Regions from separate parts of the Mesorhizobium sp. P3_A2 genome, predicted to be linked through region 2. Evidence: predicted binding sites of a transcription regulator. Region 2 holds the regulator's gene; the other holds the start of a gene.
What was found. Region 2 encodes LexA, which represses DNA repair genes until DNA is damaged. Its sites were predicted from a motif close to TGTTCNNNNTGTGTTCNG; they were not measured.
Positions count from the first base shown of each region.

Region 1: a site for LexA is predicted at 7,308-7,325, ahead of AC1DXM_RS06240 (YifB family Mg chelatase-like AAA ATPase). Genes of this name have one in related genera too.

Region 1 is NZ_JBFUGC010000002.1:348,540-360,038, reverse strand. It holds gene AC1DXM_RS06255 (threonine/serine dehydratase) at 26-1,003, opposite strand; gene AC1DXM_RS06250 (hydantoinase/oxoprolinase N-terminal domain-containing protein) at 1,203-3,224, shown strand; gene AC1DXM_RS06245 (malate synthase G) at 3,481-5,646, shown strand; gene AC1DXM_RS06240 (YifB family Mg chelatase-like AAA ATPase) at 5,681-7,213, opposite strand; gene AC1DXM_RS06235 (Ig-like domain-containing protein) at 7,504-9,009, shown strand; gene gshB (glutathione synthase) at 9,116-10,057, opposite strand; gene AC1DXM_RS06225 (NAD(P)H-dependent oxidoreductase) at 10,342-10,932, shown strand; gene AC1DXM_RS06220 (GNAT family N-acetyltransferase) at 10,963-11,499, shown strand, end outside.
Region 2 is NZ_JBFUGC010000003.1:125,291-136,789, reverse strand. It holds gene gltA (citrate synthase) at 1-45, opposite strand, end outside; gene gltX (glutamate--tRNA ligase) at 227-1,651, opposite strand; gene AC1DXM_RS08115 (ComEC/Rec2 family competence protein) at 1,775-4,234, shown strand; gene lexA (transcriptional repressor LexA) at 4,228-4,980, opposite strand; gene AC1DXM_RS08105 (molybdopterin molybdotransferase MoeA) at 5,098-6,303, opposite strand; gene moaC (cyclic pyranopterin monophosphate synthase MoaC) at 6,303-6,785, opposite strand; gene trpC (indole-3-glycerol phosphate synthase TrpC) at 6,788-7,600, opposite strand; gene trpD (anthranilate phosphoribosyltransferase) at 7,605-8,615, opposite strand; gene AC1DXM_RS08085 (peptidyl-prolyl cis-trans isomerase) at 8,629-10,524, opposite strand; gene tpiA (triose-phosphate isomerase) at 10,671-11,441, shown strand.

The DNA.
Region 1 (11,499 bases), on a different contig from region 2:
CGGCTCAAGCCGCCCGCACGCCTGCCTAGGCCGCGGCCATGATCTCGGCATAGGTGCTGAAATCGACATTGCCGCCCGATAGCACCACGGCCACGCATTTGCCCGACAGCTCGATCTCGCCCGATGACAATGCTGCCAGCGCCACGCAGCCACCAGGCTCGACCACCAGCTTGAGATGGGCCATGGCGTCGCGCATCGCCTGTGCCGCCGCCTTGTCTGAGACGGCGATCGCGCCGGCGAGGTTCTTGCGGTTGATCTCGAAGGTCATCTCGCCCGGCTCGGCAACCAGGATGGCATCGCAGATCGAGCTGTGGCCGGGTTCGTTCGAAACCCTTTTTCCCTCGATCAGCGAACGGCGGGTGTCGTCGAAATGCTCGGGCTCCACCGCCCAGACCGCCGTATCTGGCGAGGCGTCTTTGACCGCAATCGAAATGCCGCTCGACAGGCCGCCACCACCGCAAGGGATGAGAACCGCGTCGAGGCTGACGCCGAGCGCCTTGGCCTGGCGCATCAGTTCGAGGCCGATCGTGCCCTGGCCTGAGATGATGGCCGGATCGTCGAAGGGCGGCACCAGCACCATGCCCTTGTCCATATAGGGGCGCACCACGGTCATGCGGTCGTCGCGAAAACGATCGAACGGCACCACCTCGGCGCCCATCTTGCGGACGTTGGCGATCTTCATCGCGGGCGCGTCGGCGGGCATGGCGATGACTGCCTTGACGCCGAACATGGCGGCGGAAGCGGCGACGCCTTGTGCGTGGTTGCCCGACGAGAAAGCGACCACGCCGCGGCCGCGCTCTTCCTCGCTTAGCGTCGACAATTTGTTGTAGGCGCCGCGGAACTTGAACGAGCCGGTGCGCTGCAGCGTCTCAGGCTTGAACAGGATGCGGCCGCCGAAGCGCTTGTTGAGTTCCGACGATTCGATCAGCGGGGTTTCGACGATCAGGCCGGAGAGCCGCGCGGCGGCGGCGTGGATGTCGGCAATGCCGGGAAGCGTGGTCATGACGAAGTCCTGAGAGGGATGAGATCGGCGCATGGTGCACGCAAAGGCAGGCCGCGCACCAATGAAAAAATGTGACCGTTACAAAGTTTGGCGGGCATGCGAGGCGAGGAGGAGGGTCAAAACTGGCCCACCTCTCCCGCCTTTATCCGCGAGGCCGTATCGGCTATGGGCGGGGGAACAGAATTCCGGACCGCCAGAAATGACCACCAAGCCCAAACCCCTGTTCCTCGGCATCGACACCGGCGGCACCTATACCGATGCCGTGCTGTGGTCGGAACAAGGTGGTCCCAAAGGCAAGGTGCTGGCCAAGGCCAAGGCGCTGACCACGCGGCACGACCTTGCCGTCGGCATTTCCGGCGCGGTCGACGCGGTGCTGGAGAAATCCGCCACCGACCCGGCGGCGATCAAACTGGTGTCGATGTCGACGACGCTCGCCACCAACGCGTTGGTCGAGGGCCAGGGCGGTCGCGTTGCGCTGATCATGATCGGCTTTACCGAAGCCGACCTTGCCCGCGACGGGTTGAAGACCGCGCTCGGCACCGACCCGGTGGTGTTTTGTCCGGGCGGCCATGATGTCCACGGCAATGCGGCCAAGCTCGACCTTGCAGGCCTCGAGGCGGCGCTGCCCGAACTCGGCGCATCGGTGTCGGGCTTTGCCGTCTGTGCCTATTTCGCCACCCGTAATCCCGCGCATGAGCTTGCCGCGCGCGACCTGATCCGCGAAAAGACCGGCCTGCCCGTCACCGCCAGCCACGAATTGTCGGCCAAGCTCGGCGGCCCGCGCCGCGCGCTCACCACTTTGCTCAACGCCCGGCTGATCTCGATGATCGACCGGCTGGTGGCGGCGACCGAAGGCTTTCTCGAAGCGCGCAAGATCGTGGCGCCGCTGATGGTGGTACGCGGCGACGGCGCGCTGGTTTCGGCCGCCTTTGCCCGCCAGCGGCCGATCGAGACGATTTTGTCCGGCCCGGCCGCCAGCCTGGTCGGCGCCCGCCATATGACCGGCTTGGACAACGCCATGGTTTCCGACATTGGCGGCACCACAACGGATGTCGCCGTGCTCGATGGCGGCCGCCCGCGCCTCGATCCGGAAGGAGCCACGGTCGGCGGTTTCCGCACCATGGTCGAGGCGGTGGCCATGCGCACCTTCGGTCTCGGCGGCGATTCCGAAGTGGCGCTGGAAGACGGCGCGCTCAACCCGAAAATCCTGCTCGGGCCGCGCCGCCTGGTGCCCTTGGCGTTGGCCGGCATGATGCATGGTGTTTCCGTGACATCCGAGCTCGAACGCCAGCTGCGCGCACCGAACCCCGGCCGCATGGACGGCCGCTTTGCGCTGCGCACCGGCGTGCCGGACAGGCTTGCCGCCGGTCTGACCGCGCCCGAGGCAAAACTCTACGACCAGATCGGCACTGTACCGCTGGCCATCGACAGGCTGCTGGCCTCGAACGCCCAGAACGCCACGCTGAACCGGCTGGTCTCGCGCGGCCTGGTGCATATCTCGGGCTTCACCCCCTCGGATGCCGCCCATGTGCTGGGCAAGCAGGCCAACTGGGATGCGGCCACCGCACGCCTCGGCGCCGAACTCTTCGCCCGCAAGCGCGACGGCCGCGGCCAGAACATCGCCGCCTCCCCCGAGGTGATCTCCGAACGCGTGCTGCTGACCCTGACGCGCTGGTCGGCCGAATACATTTTGGAAACCGCTTTTGCCGAAGACGGGCTGGATGGCGCCGCTACCGTCGCGCACGCGCTGGTGCAGCGCGCCGTCGATGCCCATCCGGGCATCGCCAGGCTCTCGGTCGCGCTCGACCGTCCGGTCATCGGCCTCGGCGCCTCGGCGCCGTTGCACTATGCCGGCTTGGCCGAGCTGGTCGGCAATGAATGCGTGGTGCCGGAAGACACCGACGTCGCCAATGCCCTCGGCGCCGTCGTCGGCCAGGTCCGCGTCTCCGCCGAAGCCCGCGTCAGCCAGCCCAAGGAAGGCCTGTTTCGACTCGCCTCGGGGCAAACGGTGCGCGATTTCACCGACGAGGCCAAGGCGATCGCGGCGGCGGAAGCCGATGTGCGGGCGATCGTTGCCGAGCGGGCAAAGGATGCCGGCACGGACAATGCCGAGATCGATGTTTCGACTGAGTTCAAGGTTTCCACCGTCGAAGCCCAGCGTATGTTCATCGAAGCCCATGTGGTGGCGGTGGCGTCGGGAAGGCCGAGGATTGCGGTGTAGCGCGGGTAATCTCCCCCCTTGAGGGGGAGATGTCGCCGTAGGCGACAGAGGGGGTTCTAGCGCGTGGAGCGCTAACCTCCATCTGTCGCAGGAGGGCGAGCCCGGTCGCACCGACCCCCTCTGGCCGCTTCGCGGCCATCTCCCCCTCAAGGGGGGAGATTTGGCGGCGATTCCCGCCACCTTCACCCTAAGCTGAATTGACCCTTCACCCCTGACATGCCAAAGGCCGCAAAGCCTTTCATCTGGAGAAGCCCTGATGACCGATCGCGTCGAGATCGCCGGATTGCGGATTGCCCGCGAATTGCACGACTTCGTAGGCAACGAAGCGCTGCCGGGCACCGGCATTGCGGCCGACGCTTTCTGGACCGGGTTTTCGGCCATCGTCCATGATCTCGCACCGAAGAACCGGACGTTGCTGGCAAAACGCGACGCCATGCAGGAGCAGATCGACGCCTGGTATCGCGCCAATGGCGCGCCCATCGACATGGAGGCCTACAAGAATTTCCTCAAGCAGATCGGCTATCTCGTTCCGGAAGGTCCGGCCTTCAGCGTCTCGACCGACAATGTCGACCCGGAGATCGCCATCGTCGCGGGGCCGCAGCTGGTGGTGCCGGTGATGAATGCGCGCTATGCGCTCAACGCCGCCAATGCCCGCTGGGGGTCGCTCTACGATGCGCTCTACGGTACCGATGCCATTCCCGAGACCGGCGGCGCCGAGAAGGGCAAAAGCTTCAACCCTGTGCGTGGCGCCAAGGTGGTTGCCTGGGCGAAAAACGTCCTCGACGAGTCCGTGCCGCTCACTTCGGGCAAATGGGCAGGCGTGAACGGGCTTACAGTCCAGGGCAACATCTTGCGGCTCAGCGCCGGCGCCGGCGGCACCACGCTGGCCAACCCGAAACAGTTTGCCGGCTATCGTGGCGACCCCGCCAACCCTGAAGCCATTTTGCTCGCCCAGAACGGGCTGCACATCGAAATCCTGATCGACCGCGCCAACCAGATCGGCCGCACCGACCCTGCCGGCATTGCCGACGTCATCCTGGAATCGGCGCTGACCACCATCCAGGACTGTGAGGATTCGGTCGCGGCGGTGGATGCCGAAGACAAGGTCGTCGTCTATCGCAACTGGCTCGGCCTGATGAAGGGCGATCTCGCCGAGGAAATCACCAAGGGCGGCAAGAGTTTTGTCCGCAAGCTCAACCCGGACCGCGCCTGGACGGCGCCGAATGGCGGCGCGCTGAGCCTGCCTGGTCGCTCGCTGATGCTGGTGCGCAATGTCGGCCACCTGATGACCAATCCCGCCATCCTCGACCGCGACGGCAACGAGGTGCCGGAAGGCATCATGGATGCGGCGATGACGACGCTGATCGCGCTGCACGATGTCGGCGCCAACGGGCGGCGGATGAATTCCCGGGCCGGCTCGATGTATGTGGTGAAGCCCAAGATGCACGGGCCGGAGGAAGTTGCTTTCGCTGTCGAGATTTTCGACCGCGTCGAAGCACTGCTCGGCATGGCCAAAAACACCATCAAGATGGGCATTATGGACGAGGAGCGGCGCACCACCGTCAACCTCAAGGAGGCAATCCGCGCGGCAAGAGAGCGCGTCGTGTTCATCAACACCGGCTTCCTCGACCGCACCGGCGATGAGATCCACACCTCCATGGAAGCCGGGCCGATGATCCGCAAGGGCGACATGAAGCAGGCCGCCTGGATTTCCGCCTATGAGGCGTGGAATGTCGACACCGGGCTCGAATGCGGTCTGGCCGGCCACGCCCAGATCGGCAAGGGCATGTGGGCGATGCCCGACCTTATGGCGGCGATGCTGGAACAGAAGATCGCCCATCCCAAGGCCGGCGCCAACACCGCCTGGGTGCCGTCGCCGACCGCTGCCACGCTGCACGCCACCCATTACCACAAGGTCGATGTTCATGCTGTCCAGGCTGCGCTGAAGAGCCGACCCAAGGCGAAGCTCGACGACATATTGTCGGTGCCGGTCGCCGTGCGGCCGAACTGGACGCCGGACGAGATCCAGCGCGAGCTCGACAACAATGCGCAAGGCATTCTGGGCTATGTCGTGCGCTGGATCGACCAGGGCGTCGGCTGCTCCAAGGTGCCGGACATCAACGATGTCGGCCTGATGGAAGACCGCGCCACGCTGCGCATCTCCTCGCAGCACATTGCCAATTGGCTGCACCACAAGGTCTGCTCGCAGATTCAGGTGATGGATTCGCTGCGCCGCATGGCGGCAATCGTCGATCTGCAGAATGTCGGCGATCCCCTCTACCGGCCGATGGCCGCCGACTTCGACAATTCCATCGCCTTCCAGGCCGCCTGCGACCTGGTGTTTAGGGGCCGCGAACAGCCGAATGGATATACCGAGCCGGTGCTGCACGCGCGGCGGCTGGAGCTGAAGGCGAAGGCTTGAGCGCCAGCGTCCCCTCCTCTCAAGGGAGAGGGATCTACGCCGCCTGCGCCACCCGCTCCGACATCATGCGGTAGGAAATCGCCTCGGCCAGATGGATGCGGCCGACGGTTTCGCTGGCGTCGAGGTCGGCCAGCGTGCGCGCCACTTTCAGCACGCGGTGGTAGGCGCGCGCCGAAAAGCCGAGCTTTTCGCTGGCGTCTCTGAGCAGCGAAAGGCCGGCTGCATCCGGCACGGCGATGTCTTCGATGATCGAGGGCGAGCAATGCGCATTGGTGGTCGCGCTGGTGACGCCGAGCCGTTCGAAGCGCTCGCGCTGGATGGTGCGCGCACGGGCCACGCGCTGGGCTACGGCGGCACTTTTCTCCGCGCGGTCAGGGCGAATCAGATCGGCGGCCGAGACCGCCGGCACCTCGATCCTGAGGTCGATGCGGTCGAGCAGTGGGCCGGAAATGCGCGCCTGGTAGTCGGTGCGGCAGCGCTCGCCACGCAGGCAGCGATAGCCGGGTTCGCCGGCCATGCCGCATCGGCACGGGTTCATCGCCGCCACCAGCTGGATGCGCGCCGGATAGGTGACGCGGTGGTTGGCGCGCGCGATCATGCAGTCGCCGGTCTCCAGCGGCTGGCGCAGCGCATCCAGCGTCTGCGGCGAGAATTCGGGGAATTCGTCGAGGAACAGCACGCCGTGATGGGCGAGCGAGACCTCGCCCGGCCGCACCCGCAAGCCGCCGCCGACCATCGCCGCCATCGAGGCCGAATGGTGCGGGGCGCGGAACGGCCGCCGGTCGGTCAGCTTGCCTTCGCCGAGCTCGCCCGCCACCGAGGCGATCATCGAGACTTCGAGCAACTCCTTCGGCGCCAGCGGCGGCAGGATCGACGGCAGCCTTTGCGCCAGCATCGATTTTCCCGAGCCTGGCGGGCCGGCCATCAGCAGATTGTGGCCGCCGGCGGCCGCCACTTCCAGCGCCCGCTTGGCGCTCTCCTGGCCCTTGATGTCGCAGAGGTCAGGCAGGTCGCGCGCCGAGACATGGATGCCGGGCTCGGGCCGCGACAGCACCTGCGTGCCGCGAAAATGATTGGCAATCGCAATCAGGCTGCGCGGCGCCAATATGTCGAAATCCTTGCCGGCCCATGCTGCTTCTGGCCCACAGCCGAACGGGCAGATCAGGCCCTTTCCCTCGGCATTGGCGCCGATCGCCGCCGGCAGCGCGCCGGCCACCGCGGCAATGGTGCCGTCGAGCGACAATTCGCCGAGCACGACATAGGAGGCCAGCATGTCGCCCGGAATGGCGCCGAGTGCGGCCATCAGGCCGAGCGCGATCGGCAGGTCGTAATGGCTGCCTTCCTTGGGCAGATCGGCCGGGGCTAGATTGATCGTGACCTTTTTCGACGGCATCGACAGGCCCGACGCATGCAGTGCCGCCTGCACCCGCTCGCGGCTCTCGGCCACCGCCTTGTCGGGCAGGCCGACAATGTGCATGCCGACCTTGCCCGGCGCGATCATCACCTGGACATCGACCGGCACGGCCTCAATGCCCTGGAAAGCAACCGTGCGAACCCGCGCCACCATTTGTTCAAGCCCCCGGATACCGGTTCGCTCGGGTCTTTCTGATCAGACTGCGAGCGATGTCGGCCCAAGACAACCATAGATTTCAGCCCAAGGCAAGAACATTACAGGAACATGCAAGTGTCGCCGTCCTTCCGGCAGCATACGATGCCGACGCCTGCCTTCGCCCGAGACAGAATTAACCACAAAGGCGCGTCGCGGTTGGGTGTCACCGATCCGACTCGCATACTATGGTATGGTTGGGATCGGGGGACATCCGCAGCGCGTCCAGGCGCCAAAGCGAGGAAAACAGGATGCCGACCTTAAGCAATGGCAGTCAGCTCACCGTATGGGAAGAACCCGACTATCCCAATCCGAGCCCCGATGCGGTGCTTTTCAGCATCACGGAACCCGATGGCGACGTGATCGGGCTGATAGGGGCAAAGCCCGATTTCCCGTTCGGCGGCATCGACGTGGCTTCGGTCGATGTCTTCGACGGCTTCTTCACCATCACCAGCTTCACCAACGAAGGCAGGACCGAGACCTGGACGTCGGTCGAAACGCAGGTCTTCGACAATGACGGCAATCTTCTCCGCACTTTGTCCGACCAGGCAGCCTACCTGTCGGCCCGGATCGTCTCGGTCAACGCCGACAGCCCCGACACCATCACCGTCACCTGGATCGGGGCGAACGAGTATTTCGGCGGCGAAAACACCCAATACGGCCAGCACCAGATCATCCTGGAGGGAGGCACGCTGCAGCCCGACACGTTCGTCAATCATGCGCCCACGGTTGCCAATCTGAACGTGTCGGTTTCGCAGGGGGAATTTCTCGACGACATCAAATTCAGCGCCGCCGATGCCGACTATGATCTCCTGAGCTTTGTCGTAGTCGATGGGCCGGACCACGGCACCTTTGAGCAAAGCACGCGTTTCGACGGCAACCACTATCCGTTTCACCAGGGCCACTATGGCAACAGCTTGCACTATCATGCCGACTTTCTGAACGGCAATCTGTTCGACTACACACCCGAGGCGGGCTTCGTCGGCACTGACAGCTTCACGGTTTACGCCACGGACGGCCAGGGCAACAGCAATCTGGCGACGATTACGATCTCGGTTGCTCCACCGGCCGAATCCATCGCGCTGACCCACGCCGCGAACACAGTGAACTATGGAGCCCATGATCGTGCCGCGCTCGTCACCGCGCTGGGCGGCGGCGACCGCGTCATCGGCACGTCGTTCAATGACACGCTCGACGGCGGCGCCGGCAATGACCAGCTGTTCGGCGGCACCGGCGCCGACACCCTGATCGGCGGCGCGGGCACGGATTGGCTGAAGGGCGGCGCCGGCAATGACGTCATAAGCGGCGGCGCGGGCACGGACGGCATCCGTGGCGATGAGGGCGACGATGCCCTTGATGGCGGTACCGGCTCCGACGACCTGCGCGGCGGCCTTGGCGATGACATCCTCAATGGCGGCGCCGGCGGCGACCGGCTGGCCGGCGGCGAAGGCAGGGATGTCTTCGTGTTCGACGCGCTTGGACCGGCGAATTGCGACAGGATCGAAGACTTCGATGCGCAAGACGATATGATCCGCCTGGACAGCTCCGTGTTTGTCGGACTGCAGGCCGGACCGCTTTTCGCGGCAGTCTTCGCGGTTGGTCACCAAGCCATCGATGACAGCGACCACATCCTTTACAACGACGTGACCGGCGACCTTTTGTTCGATGTGGACGGGGTGGGCGGCGCGGCAGCTGTCAAGTTTGCCGCCGTCGACCCGGGCACCTGGGTCACCGCAGACGATTTCCTGGTGTTCTAGGGCGTTTCACCGTTTCACGGAAACGGCGAGCCGCTCTATCTCTTTGTTTTTACGTGAATGCTCGGGAAAAGCGCTGCGCGCTTTTCCCCCTTTCCGGGCATTGCAGCTAGTGCCGCTTGCCTTCCACCGCGTCCCAGAACAGGCTCGCAATGTCGGCGCCGCCAAAACGTTGCACTTCGCGCACGCCGGTCGGCGAGGTCACGTTGATCTCGGTCATGTAGTCGCCGATCACGTCGATGCCGACGAGGATGAAGCCGCGTTCCTTCAGCGACGGTCCGATGCGGGCGCAGATCTCGCGCTCGCGCTCCGTCAGCTCGGCCTTTTCGGCGCGGCCGCCGACATGCATGTTGGAGCGTGAATCATGGTCGGCCGGCACACGGTTGATGGCGCCGACTGCCTCGCCGTCGACCAGGATGATGCGCTTGTCGCCTTTGCGCACATCCTTCAGATAGCGCTGCACGATATAGGGCTCGCGCGACAGCTGGGCGAACATCTCGAGCAGCGAGGCGAGGTTGCGGTCGTCCTCCCTGAGATGGAAGATGCCTGCGCCGCCATTGCCGTAGAGCGGCTTGACGATGATGTCGCCGAATTCCTTGCGGAAGGCGGCGACTTCCTGGGGATCCTTGGTGATCAACGTTTCCGGCATCAGGTCGGGGAATTCGGTGACGAAGATTTTTTCCGGGCTGTTGCGCACCCAGGCCGGGTCGTTGACGACCAATGTCTTCGGGTGGATGCGCTCCAGAATGTGCGTGGTGGTGATGTAGTTCATGTCGAAGGGCGGGTCCTGGCGCAGCAGGATCACGTCCATCTCCGACAGGTCGGTGCGCACTTTGTCGCCCAGCGTGTAGTGATCGCCCTTCTCGTCGCGGAGCTTCATCTCTTCGATGCGGGCAAACACCTTGCCGCCCAGCATCGACAGCCGGTCGGGCGTGTAGTGGAACAGTTGGTGGCCGCGCCGCTGCGCCTCCAGCGACAGCGCAAACGACGTGTCGCCGGCGATCGAGACAGTGGAGACATGGTCCATCTGGACGGCGATTTTCAGCTTCATGGCGGTCTCCGGCGCGATTGGAGCGACGTTCGGGTCGATGCGTCGACGACAGCGATATACGGAACTCGGCGCCGTCTGCCAATCACGCTTGCTTGGCTCAGGCTGAATGCGTGTCGTCTGCGGCAAATCGGCCGGGGCGGCGTAGCCGATCGCTCATGCCCTTTGTTCGAGTTCGACGTGCTGGCCCTCGGCCGACGGCTCCAAGGCAGCGCCGTTCGGCTCCCAGCCAATTTCCTTTGCTTGGGTATTGGCTAATATATGCTTACGCCCGGGGGGAGCCGTGAATGAAAGTCAATGTCGTCTACGCACACCCACTCGCCGACAGCTACCAGGCATCGCTTCACAAACGTGTCGTGCAGACACTCAAGGCCAGGGGCGACGAGGTTATCGACTTCGACCTCTACGAAATGAAGTTCAATCCGGTGATGCAACCGGAAGAACGGCGTGGCCACTTTGATCCTTCTAAAACACCGGAGGATTTGCGGGTCTATATCGACGCTTTGCAATGGGCCGAAGCGTGCGTGTTCTGCTTTCCAACATGGTGGTCAGGCATGCCCGCCATGCTGAAGGGCTATTTCGATCGCGTTTGGCGACCCGGCGTCGCGTATCACGTGCCGGCGGATGGCGGCGTCATCAGACCGGCACTACTGAACATCCGCCGAATGGGGGTGGTGACGACGTGCGGATCGCCCTGGTGGTATACGGAAATGTATATGCAAAATCCTGGAAGGAAGGTGCTGCTGCGGGGCCTGAAGACCATGTGTGGAGGCAACGTGAAACATCTGTACATGACGAGATATTCCGTCGAGGGCATATCCAACGAAAAGAGGGAAGTGTTCGCGCGCAAGGTGGAGCGGCGGTTCGAGAAATTCTGACCAGCCAAGCCCATGCCAGCGTAGCCAAGCTTGTCCGGTCGGGCGCTTCGACACGGGCAGATGCAAGTCGGACGAGGAGGGGAGATGGCCACGCAGGAAAGTTGGAATGCAATGGCGAATTTGGAAGGCGGGGCCACCTTGCCTTCGGCGACAACGCTGACCGGAAACCATGTCAACCTCGCCCCACTCTGCCTTGAAGATGCGGAGGATATCTTCCGGCTCACCCACGCCCGCGAGCGCGACGAAATCTGGTCTGAAATGAAGGTTGGACCATTCGACGGGGTCGAGTCTTTCCGGGCTCATGTCGGCGGCCTGCTCAACGACCAATCGCGCACATTCCTGACGCTGCGTACCAACGCGGCGGGGCCGGTCGGCTGGCTTTGTCTGATGGAGGCCAGACCGGCGCACAGGGTGATTGAGCTGGGCTATGTGCTCTTCTCGCCAGCGCTGCAGCGGACGATCGCGGCCAGCGAATCTGTCTTCCTGATCATGCGGCACATCTTCAAGGACCTCGGCTATCGACGGTTGGAGTGGACGTGCACCACGGACAATGCGAAATCGAGGCGT
Region 2 (11,499 bases):
CGTCGTCTTGCTGCCGGTTTCCAGTTTTGTCGCAGCTTCGCTCATTCTCAAACTCCTTCATGTTCCTCATGCCGGCAAGGCAATTCCTGCTAACGACACGTCGAAATCACCGGAATGCGCGAACTCGCCACCGCATTTTGGGAGGTGCGTGCCAGATTGGGCCAGGGCCTAATGTTGCACTGCGAAACGCGCCTTTCAATGCCAATCTTCTTGGGCCAGTTCGCTCCTAATCGATTTGATCGCCAATCCGCGCCAGGCTTTCCTCGCGGCCGAGCACGGCAAGCACGTCGAAAACGCCGGGCGAGGTGCTGCGGCCGGTAAGGGCTGCTCTCAGTGGCTGGGCCACGGCGCCAAGCTTGTGGCCGCCAGCCGTCGCGAACTCGCGCACCGCGGCTTCCGCAGCAGCGGCCGTCCATTCGCCCGAAACCGTCTGCAAAGCCGCGTGTGCGCCACGCAGGATCGCCCGCGCGTCGGCATTGAGCAGTGCGGCCGCCTTCTCGTCGATCGGCAGCGGCCGCTCGACGAACAGGAAGCCGGCGCCATCGGCCAGCTCGACCAGTGTCTTGGCGCGCTCCTTCAGACCGGGCAGGGCGGCCAGCAGTTGCGCCTTCCTGGTGTCGTCGAGGCGGGCGGCCAGCGCCGGGCCGCCTTCGAGATAGGGAAGAGTGGCGACGAAGATGTCGAGAAGTGCCTGATCATCCATCTTGCGCATATGCACGCCGTTCAGCGCGTCGAGCTTGGCGAAGTCGAAGCGCGCCGCACCCTTGTTGACGTCGCCGATGTCGAACCATGAGATCATGTCCTTGATCGACATCACCTCGTCGTCGCCATGGCTCCAGCCGAGGCGGGCGAGATAATTGAGCAGCGCCTCGGGCAGATAACCCATGGCGCGGTAGGCCTCGACGCCGAGCGCGCCATGCCGCTTCGACAGCTTGGCGCCGTCGGCGCCGTGGATCAGCGGGATGTGCGACATGGACGGCACCTCCCAGCCCATGGCGTTGTAAATCACTGTCTGGCGCGCGGCATTGGTCAGATGGTCGTCGCCACGAATGATGTGGGTGACGCCCATGTCGTGGTCGTCGACGACGACGGCATGCATGTAGGTCGGGACACCATCCGAACGCAGGATGATGAAATCGTCGAGATCCTTGTTGGGAAAGCGCACCTCGCCCTGCACGCGGTCATGCACCACAGTCTCGCCCTCGGTCGGCGCCTTGATGCGGATAGCGCCCTTGACGCCGGCAGGCGCCTCGGAGGGGTCGCGGTCGCGCCAAGCACCATTGTAGCGTGGCGGCAGGCTCTTGGCGCGTGCCGCCTCGCGCATCGCCTCGAGCTCGGCGGGAGTCTCGTAGGCGTAGTAGGCCTTGCCCAGGCGCACCAACTCCTCGGCCACCTCGCGGTGGCGCGGCGCACGCTCGAACTGCGAGACGGCCTCGCCGTCCCAGGACAGGCCGAGCCAGGTCAGCCCATCGAGAATGGCCTGGGTTGCCGCTTCCGTGGAACGTTCGCGGTCGGTGTCCTCGATACGCAGCAGCATCGTGCCGTCAGTGTGCTTGGCATACAGCCAGTTGAACAGCGCGGTGCGCGCGCCACCGATATGCAGGTAGCCGGTGGGCGAGGGGGCAAAACGGGTGACCACCCTGTTGGACATGGCAATTTTGCTGGACATGGCAATTCTCGGGCAAGGCTAGAAAAAGGGGGCGTGATCGCGCGGACTTTCGCGCTTTGCGCGTTCATGTAGCATAGGGGGTCTAGGGCGCAAGGGGCAGACCCGATGGCTGGACGTGGCCGGGGCGAGGATCAAGGCGAGGGCGCTGCGACAAGCGTCAACGAACGCTCCCTATTTGCCGACAGTCCCTATGCCGAGCCGATGCCCGTCGCGCTGCCCGAGACGCGACCTGGTCTCCGACCTTTGTCTCCGGGTGACACTGCGTCGGCGTCGGTCGACGCCGTGCCCGGGTCCGCCATTCGTCTGCGCAGGCTGCTACGCCGATCGACATGGCCAGCAATCCGCCGCAGCGTTGCCATGGCCGCCGTCACCGAACTCGACCGTGGCGTTGCCTTTCTGCTGGTGCCGGTTTTCCTGGCGGCCGGCGTCATCATTTATTTCTCGCTGGCCAGCGAGCCAGGCTTTGCCCAGCCAATCGCGATTGTGCTGCTAACGGCCTGTTGCGCAGCCGTCGCCCGGTCCTGGCCGAAGACGCATCTGCTCTGCATGGCAGCGATGCTGTGTGCGCTCGGCGTGGTCGCCGCCAAAGTCGAAACCTGGCGCGCCGGAACGCAGATGCTCGGCTCCGAGATCCAGACACGACTGACCGGACGCGTCGTCAGTCTCGAGCAGATGGAGAACGGCCGCGTCAGGCTGACGCTCGACGTTATTTCCACCGCTCACCCAAAGCTGCGCTACGCGCCAGAGCGGGTCAGGCTCTCGGCGCGCACCGTTCCCGCCGATATGACCGCCGGCTCCCTGATCACCGGCTATGCCAGGCTGTTGCCGCCGACCGGTCCGGTGCGGCCGGAGAGCTACGATTTCTCCTTCGACAGCTATTTCACCGGGATCGGCGGCAGCGGCTTCTTTCTCGGTAATCCGAAAACCATTGCTTCGCAGGGCCTGCCGCCGCTGACCGCACGGCTCTCGTCGGCAATCGAGAATGCGCGCGAAAACATTGCCGACCATATCAGGGGCAAGATCGGCGGCGCCGAAGGCGAGATTGCCGCGGCGCTCATGGTCGGTGTGCGCGCCGGCATTCCGGACGAGGTCAACGAGGCGATGCGGCGCACCGGCATCTACCACATCATCTCCATTTCCGGCCTGCACATGGCGCTGGTCGCCGGCACCATCATGGCATTGCTGCGTGGCGCCTTTGCGCTGTTTCCGGATTTCTCCTCGCGCCGGCCGGTGAAGAAATATGCGGCGGCGGCAGCGCTTGTCTCCATTGCCGCCTATCTCGTCATCTCAGGCATTGTTGTCGCTGCCGAGCGCAGCTTCATCATGCTGGCGGTCATGCTGGTCGCGGTGCTGTTCGATCGTGCAGCGCTCACCATGCGCAATCTGGCGATCTCGGCCATCGCCGTCATCTTGGTGTCGCCGCATGAGGTTGTCGGCCCGAGTTTCCAGATGTCGTTCGCCGCCACCGCCGCCCTAGTCGGCGCCTATGCCGGCTGGGCTGACTACCGCGCCGACAAGGTGAGAACGCCGCCCGCAAGGCGCTCGTTCGTCGGCTTCCTGTCGCGAAAATTCGTGCTGGCCATGGGCGGTCTCGCCATGACATCGATCATCGCAGGCAGCGCCACTTTGCTGTTTGCCATCTGGCATTTCCAGCGTGTGTCGCCGCTCAGTCTGCTCGCCAATCTGGCGGTGATGCCGATCGTCTCGCTGGTCGTCATGCCGTTTGCGGTGCTCAGCGCGCTGGCCATGCCGTTCGGCGCCGATGGGCCGTTCCTCTATGTCATGGGCAAGGGGCTGACGACGATGATCGCCATCTCCGCCTGGATTTCTCAGCGCTCGCCGGTCGATGCCGTCGGGCTGATCTCCATCCGCTCGGTGCTGCTGGTAGCGGTCGCCCTCGTCATCGCCACCATGGCCACCACCTGGCTGAGGCTGGCGGCCGTTCCTTTCGCGCTGGCCGGCCTGTTGACTGTGCCGCAGGTGCGCACGCCCGATGTGCTTATCTCGGAGGATGCGCATCTGGTGGCATTGCCGATCGGCGGCGGCGAACTCGCGCTCAACCGGGAACGCTCGAACGAATTCACCACCGATAATTGGAAACGGGCATTGAGAGCCGAAACCATTATCCCGCCTGAGATTTTCGAGGCAACGGACACGCGGTTCGATCTAGACCCGCTCGACCTGCCGCCAGGCTCGCCCTTCTATTGCACAGGCAATCTCTGCATTGCCCGGCACCCCGCCGGAGCCATCATCGCGCTGGCAAAAGACCGCAACACAGCGCGGCCAGCCTGCGCTTTCGCGAGCCTGATCGTCATCGACGACGCCACCGCCTACAATCCGTGCCGCGACCCGCTGGTGCTGGTCCTGACCAAGAAGCAACTTGCCCGCGATGGTAGTGCCGCCGTCTTCTTCGACCCACAATCGGCCGCGACAGCGCCAACCATCCGCTTCGCCGTCGACAAGCCCTATCGTCCCTGGCACGAGCAACGCCGCTTCTCACGCGAAGCGCGTGGAATGCCGCCTTACAAGCAGCCCGAGAAGTACAAACCTAAACCGGCTCAGTAGCGCCTGATCAGCCCAACCAGCTTGCCCTGCACCTTGACCCTGTCCGGCCCGAAGATGCGGGTTTCGTAGGCCGGGTTGGCGGCTTCCAGCGCGATCGAGGCGCCCTTGCGGCGGAAGCGCTTCAGCGTCGCTTCCTCTTCATCGACCAGCGCCACCACGATCTCGCCGGGGCTCGCCGTATCGGCATTGCGAATGATCACCGTGTCGCCGTCGAAAATGCCGGCCTCGATCATCGAGTCACCCTTGACCTCGAGCGCGTAGTGTTCGCCGCCCATGATCATGTCCGGCGGCACCGAGATCGAATGGGTCTGGTGTTGGATGGCGTCGATCGGCACACCGGCGGCGATGCGGCCCATCACCGGGATCGACACCGCGGAAACCGCGTCGTCATTGCCGGCCGACATCGAACGAGAAGAGGAGGCCGGTTTGATCTGGCGGCCGAGACCGCCTTGCCCCTGACCACCTTGACCGAGACTGCCCTGGATGACGCTCGGCGAAAACTTCTTCGCCGCGTTGAGGCCGGGCGCGATCGAGTCGGGCAGCCGCAGCACTTCCAATGCTCGAGCCCGGTTCGGCAGCCGGCGAATGAAGCCGCGCTCCTCCAGCGCCGTGATCAGGCGATGGATACCGGACTTCGAGGCAAGGTCGAGCGCCTCCTTCATCTCGTCGAAAGACGGCGGGATTCCGCTCTCCTTCAGGCGTTCATGGATGAACATCAGGAGTTCATGTTGTTTGCGCGTCAGCATCGCGGCCCCCACGGGTTCTGAAACCAGAATCGGAAAAAACAAACCCAGAACAAACACTATCTGTTCCAGTTGTGTTCCGCAACCTTTTAAAGTTTAATGAATGTGTTGACGTTTTGTTCAGCGTAACATCAGGACGCTGCAGGCGGCACCCGCGGCGGCGGCAGGAGCGAAGGGCTCGCGCACGATCAAGCCGTTGGCGTCGGCCAGCATTCTCAACATCGAGGAATCCTGGATGCCGAACGGCGTCGCCACCCGTGCGCCGGTTTCTTCGCTCACCACGGCGCGCACATAGTCCTGCCTCAGATCATTGGCCGGCATCGCGGCGCCAAGTTGCGCCGGACGGATATCCTGCCGATGGACGCGGCCGCCGAGCTGCGCCAAAAGCGGCTTCAAAAACAGCTGCGAACAGACCAGGCTCGCCACCGGATTGCCGGGCAGGCCGATGCACCTGATGTCGCCGAGCCGCCCGAACATCAGCGGCTTGCCGGGGCGCATGGCGAGTTTCCAGAAATCGAGCTTCATGCCTTCGCCGGTCAGCACGTCATGCACGAGGTCGTGGTCGCCGACCGAAGCGCCACCGAGCGTGACGATGACGTCGGCCTTTGCCGCGACAGCCTTGCGCACCAGCGCCGCTATGTCGGCCTTGCGATCTGCCGCGATGCCGAGATCAAGCGCTTTGGCGCCGACAGACTGCGCGGCGGCCACAACACCGTAAGCGTTGGAGGAGATAATCTGATCCGGACCGGGGTCACGCCCCGGCGGCAGCAATTCGTCGCCGGTGGCGATGATCGCGACCAGAGGTCGGCGCACGACGTTGAGCATCGGATGATTGGCCGACGCCGCAAGCGACAATGCGGCCGGATCGAGCACGCGACCTTTTTGCAGGAGCAGGTCGCCTTGCGAGAAATCCAGTCCACGGCGGCGGATGTTACGGTCTTTCGCGGTCGGCTCGGTGACCTCGATATGGCCATTGCCAAGGTCGCGGACATTCTCCTGGATGACGATCGTGTCGGCACCTTCGGGCACCGGCGCGCCGGTGAAAATGCGGACAGCCTCCGCCCTGCCGACCGAGCCGTCAAAGCCGCGCCCTGCGGGCGCCATGCCGATCACCGAAAGCCGCGCCGGGGCGGACGCCACATCCTGCGCCCGCGCGGCATAGCCGTCCATGGCGGAGGCGTTGAAAGGCGGCTGGGTGCGTAGCGCCACGACAGGCTCCGCCAGCACCCGGCCGGCAGCATCCGCCAGCGCGATGCTTTCACCCGGCAGCGGCACAGCGCCTTCCAGCAGGCGCTTCAGCGCCTCGGCCACGGGAACCAGCGCCATCAGGCGCCCGCCTTGTAGTCGCCGGACTTGCCGCCGGTCTTTTCCACCAGCCTTATGCCGGAAATCACCATGGCGCGATCGGCCGCCTTGGCCATGTCGTAAATGGTCAGGCATGCCACCGAGGCAGCGGTCAGCGCCTCCATTTCGACCCCGGTCTTGCCGGTGACGCGGGCCAGTGCCGTGACCCTGAGGCCAGGCAGCGCCGCGTCCGGCTCGATGTCGACCGACACCTTGGTCAACAGCAGAGGATGGCAGAGCGGGATCAGCTCATGCGTCTTCTTGGCCGCCATGATGCCGGCGATGCGTGCTGTGCCCAGCACGTCGCCCTTCTTGGCGTCACCGTCGAGGATCATTTTCAGGGTTTCCGGCCGCATCGAGACAAAACCCTCGGCAATCGCCGTGCGCGTCGTCTCCGCCTTGTCGCCGACATCGACCATGTTGGCCTCGCCCTTGGCGCCGAGATGGGTGAGGGCGGCTGGCATCCTCAGACGGCCTCTGCCGGCGTCTTGCCCGTCAGAAGCAGGCGCGTTGCCGCCGCCACATCCTCTTGCCGCATCAGGCTTTCGCCGACAAGGAAGGTTTCGATGCCGGCCTTTTGCATCCTGAGGCAATCGTCATGCGTGAAAATACCGCTCTCGCTGACCAGCAAGCGGTCGCCCGGCACCATCGACGCCAGCCGCTCGGAGGTTTCCAGGCTGGTTTCGAACGTTCTAAGATTGCGGTTATTGATGCCGATCAGCCGCGACGAGAGTTTTACCGCGCGCTCGGTCTCGGCTTCGTCATGCACCTCGATCAGCGCATCCATGCCGAGTTCGAATGCGGTCGCTTCCAATTCGCTCGCCAAGGCATCGTCGACGCTGGCCATGATGATCAGGATGGCGTCGGCGCCCCAGGCGCGGGCCTCGTAGACCTGGTAGGGGTCAAACAGGAAATCCTTGCGCAGCGCGGGCAGCGACACCGCCTTGCGGGCGTTGGTTAGAAATTCCGGCGCGCCCTGGAAAGACGGCGCATCGGTCAGCACCGAAAGACAGGCAGCGCCGCCTTTCTCATAGGCCTGCGCCAGCGCTGGCGGGTCGAAATCGGCACGGATCAACCCTTTGGAAGGGCTCGCCTTCTTGATTTCGGCGATCAGGGCAAAGTTGCCGGATCGGCGCTTCGCCTCGAGCGCCGCGAGAAAGCCGCGCGGCGCGTCGGCGTCCTTGGCCCGTGCCTTGATCTCGGCCAGCGGTATCAGCGCCTTTGCCGCCGCGATCTCGTCGCGCTTGTAGGCCTCGATCTTGCGCAGAATGTCAGCCACGGGCCTATCCGTTCGAAATCTCGACCAGCCTGTCGAGCACGCCTAGCGCCCGGCCGCTGTCGATGGCTTGTGCCGCCGCCGCCATGCCGTCGGCAAGCGTTGTTGCCTTGCCCGCCACCACCATGCCGGCACCGGCATTCATCAGCACCGTGTCGCGATAGGCGCCGGCGGCGCCGCCCAGCATGTCGCGCAAAGCCTGGGCGTTGTACGCGGCGTCTCCGCCGCGCAACTCGTCCTTGGTGTGGCGCTGCAAACCGACTGCTTCCGGGGTCAGCGTAAAGTGGCGGATCTCGCCACCGGCCAGTTCGGCAACCTGCGTTTCGCCGGTGGTGGTGATCTCGTCATAGCCGTCGCCATGGACGACCCATGCATGCTCTGTACCCAGCGCCTTCAACGTCTCGGCCACCGGCACGATCCATTCCGGCAGGAACACGCCGACCATCTGGCGGCTTACGCCGGCCGGATTGGACAGCGGTCCGAGCAGGTTGAAGATTGTGCGGGTGCCGAGCTCCACGCGCGTCGGGCCGACATGCTTCATCGCCGGATGATGCGCCGGCGCGAACATGAAGCCGACGCCCGCCTCATGGATGCAGCGGCCGATCGTCTCCGGCGGGATATCGATCTTGACGCCGAGGGCGACCAGCACGTCGGCGGCGCCCGTCAGCGACGACAGGCCGCGATTGCCATGCTTGGCCACCGGCACGCCGCAACCGGCGACGACGAAGGCCGAAGCCGTCGAGATGTTGACCGAATGGGAGTTGTCGCCGCCGGTGCCGACGATGTCGATGGCGCCTTCAGGGGCTTCGACGCGCAGCATCTTGGCGCGCATGGTGGCAACGGCGCCGGAGATCTCGCTCACCGTCTCGCCACGCACGCGCAGCGCCATCAGGAAGCCGCCGATCTGGCCCGGCGTCGCGTCGCCCGACATGATGATGTCGAAGGCTTCGCGCGCTTCGTCGAAGGTAAGCGCGGTCCCGCTAGCGACCTTGGCGATATGGATCTTGAGGGCGCTCATCGGGCCAAAACGTTCATTGGGCTACGGCTTGGGCAACGGCGGCCTGGTCGATGCTGACGGCGTATTGCGTCTGCAATTGCGCCACCAACTGGTCGAGCAGATCGTCGGACATGCCTTGCGTGAAGGATTTCTGGGCGTCGTCGGGCACCGAACTGGCGTCGGCTCCGGCCGGCTCGAACACTTCGGCCACCTTGAACAGAATCTGGCCTTCGCCGGTGGGCGAGGGGATCAGCCCGGTGCCGCCTTCGCCGACGCCGAACATCGCTGCAGCGCCGTCCTTGCCGAAATCGACGTCGTCGGCCTCGCGCTTCACGCCGCGCTTGGTCTGCTTTTCGAGCTTCAGTTCGCCGGCGATGACGTCGAGCGTGGTGCCGGCCTTGAGGCGTTTGTCGAGTTCGTCTGCCTTCGCGGTCAGCCGCTTGGTCGTTTCCTCGGTCGTCCAGTCGGCCACCACCCTCTGGCGAACCTCGTCGAGCGTGCGGTCGCGAGCCGGCGTAATCGATGTCAGCTCGTAGAACACGAAGCCATTGTTGGTCGTGGTCAGGGCTTCATTCTCGGTGTTGGGCTCAGCCTCGAACACCGCCTTGATCAGGTCAGGCGATGCCGGCAGGTCCTTGATGATGGTCCCGTCCGGCTTGAGGCCGGTGCGGTCGATGGCCTCGACGGTGACGTCCTTGAGCTTCAGTTTGGCGGCGGCTTCGGCGAGCGTGCTGCCGGCGGCGCGGGTGTCTTCGTAGTTGTCGTGCACGTCGAGCAGGATGCGGCTTGCTTCGCCCAGCGCCAGATCCTTGCGGATCTGGTCAGACACTTCGGCCAGCGGCTTCACCACTTCCGGCTTGATCTCGGTGACGCGCAAAAGCACCGGACCGAACGTGCCCTGGACGACCGGGCTGACTTCGTTGACGGCAAGCGCGAATGCGGCATCGGCGACCGCCTTGTCGCTGATCTTGTCCTTGGAGAGCGTGCCAAGCAGCGTATCGGCCTGGGTCTTTCCTTGCGCGGTGACGATCTTGTCGAAGGTAGCGCCCGTCTTCAGCGAATCGGACGCGGCCTTGGCGGCGTCCAGCGTCGGAAACACCAGCTGTTCGATGGTGCGCATTTCCGGCGTGGTGTAGCGCCCCTTGTTCTTGTTGTAGTCGTCGCTGACCTGCTGGTCGGTCACGGCGCTGATATCCATGATGTCTTCAGGCTCGAGCCGGACGTAGGAGAATTTGCGGTATTCCGGCGCCGCGTAGGTTTTCTTGTTGGTCTCGAAATAGGCCTGAAGCACGCTGTCGGATGGAGCCTGGATCGGCTCGACCAGCGCCTTCGGCAAGGTCAAATAGTCGATGGTGCGGTCTTCGCCGCGATAGAGCGCGACCGCCTTGAAGAAGGTGTCCGGCGCCTTGAGGCCGTCCGAAACCGCCTCGACGATCTGCTGGCGCACCGCCACCTGAGCCCGGTTCTTCAGATAGTCCTCCGGCCGCATGCCGAGTTCGCGCAGCCGGGATTCGAACAGCCGGCGGTCGAACTGGCCATTCGGGCCCTGGAAGGCAGGTTCCTGGCGCGTCAGTTCGGCCAGCCTGTCCTTGGAGAAGCCAAGTCCGAGCTTGCGCGCCTGTTCGTCGAGGACGGCGCCCGACACCAGCTGCGCCAGCACCTGGTTGTCGATGCCATAGGCCCTGGCCTGCTCGCGGCTGATGCGCTGGCCGATCTGCTGTTGCAGCATGTTGATCTGGCGATCGTAGGCGAGGCGGTATTCGGTGATCGACACGGTGGTGCTGCCGGCGGTGATGACAGCGTGATGTCCGGCCAGGAAGCCGCCCGCCATGCGGGTGGTGACACCCCAGGCAAGGAAACTCAACACCAGCAGTGACAGCAGCGCTTTCGCGACCCAGGTCCCTGCCGCGCTTCTCAATATACCAAGCATTGTTACTTCCGATTTTTGCGCAGTTTTGCGTGCGCCCGAGTCTGAAACAAGCGCAATAGCGCCCTTCCGGCTCACTGTCGATTGCTTTGTGGCCTGATTTTGGTAGGGAGGGCGAGACCCCAATGTCGCCCGGAGAACCAGATCCCATGACGCCAGGAATTCGACCGCTTGTTGCCGGCAACTGGAAAATGAACGGCACCAGCGCCTCGCTGAACGAGCTCAGGATGATCGGCAACGGCTTCATGAGCGGGCTCGATGCCGAGACCGAAGCATTGGTCTGCGTGCCGGCGACCTTGCTGTCGCGCGCGGCCGAAATCCTGTCGCGCACGCCGGTGCGGGCCGGTGGCGAGGATTGCCACATTAAGGAGAGCGGCGCTTTCACCGGCTGTGTCTCGGCCGAGATGCTGAAGGATGCCGGCGCCAGCCACGTCATTGTCGGCCATTCCGAATGCCGCGAACAGCGCGGCGAGGACGATGCGACTGTCCAGGCCAAGGCGTCTGCCGCATGGCGCGCCGGGCTTGTGGCCATCATCTGCATCGGCGAGACCAAGGCCGAGCGCGAAGCGGGCGCCGCGCTCGACGTCTTGGCGCGCCAGGTCGCCGGCTCGGTGCCGCCTAGCGCAACGCCGGCCAACACCGTCATCGCCTACGAACCGGTATGGGCGATCGGCACCGGCCTGACGCCGACCGCCGACGACGTGGCCGAGGCGCATGCGCATATCCGCGAAAAACTGTCGGAGGGACTCGGCGCCTCAGCGGCCGGCAAGATCCGCATCCTCTATGGCGGCTCGGTCAAGCCGTCCAATGCGGTCGAGCTGCTCGGCGTCAAAAACGTCGACGGCGCGCTCGTCGGCGGCGCAAGCCTGAAGGCGGCGGATTTTCTCGCCATCGCCGAAGCCTACCAGAATATCGCGTAGGCCCCGAAATTTCGTTGCAGACCAGTTCCGTCGCCGACTTATGAAACGCCGCGCCGCG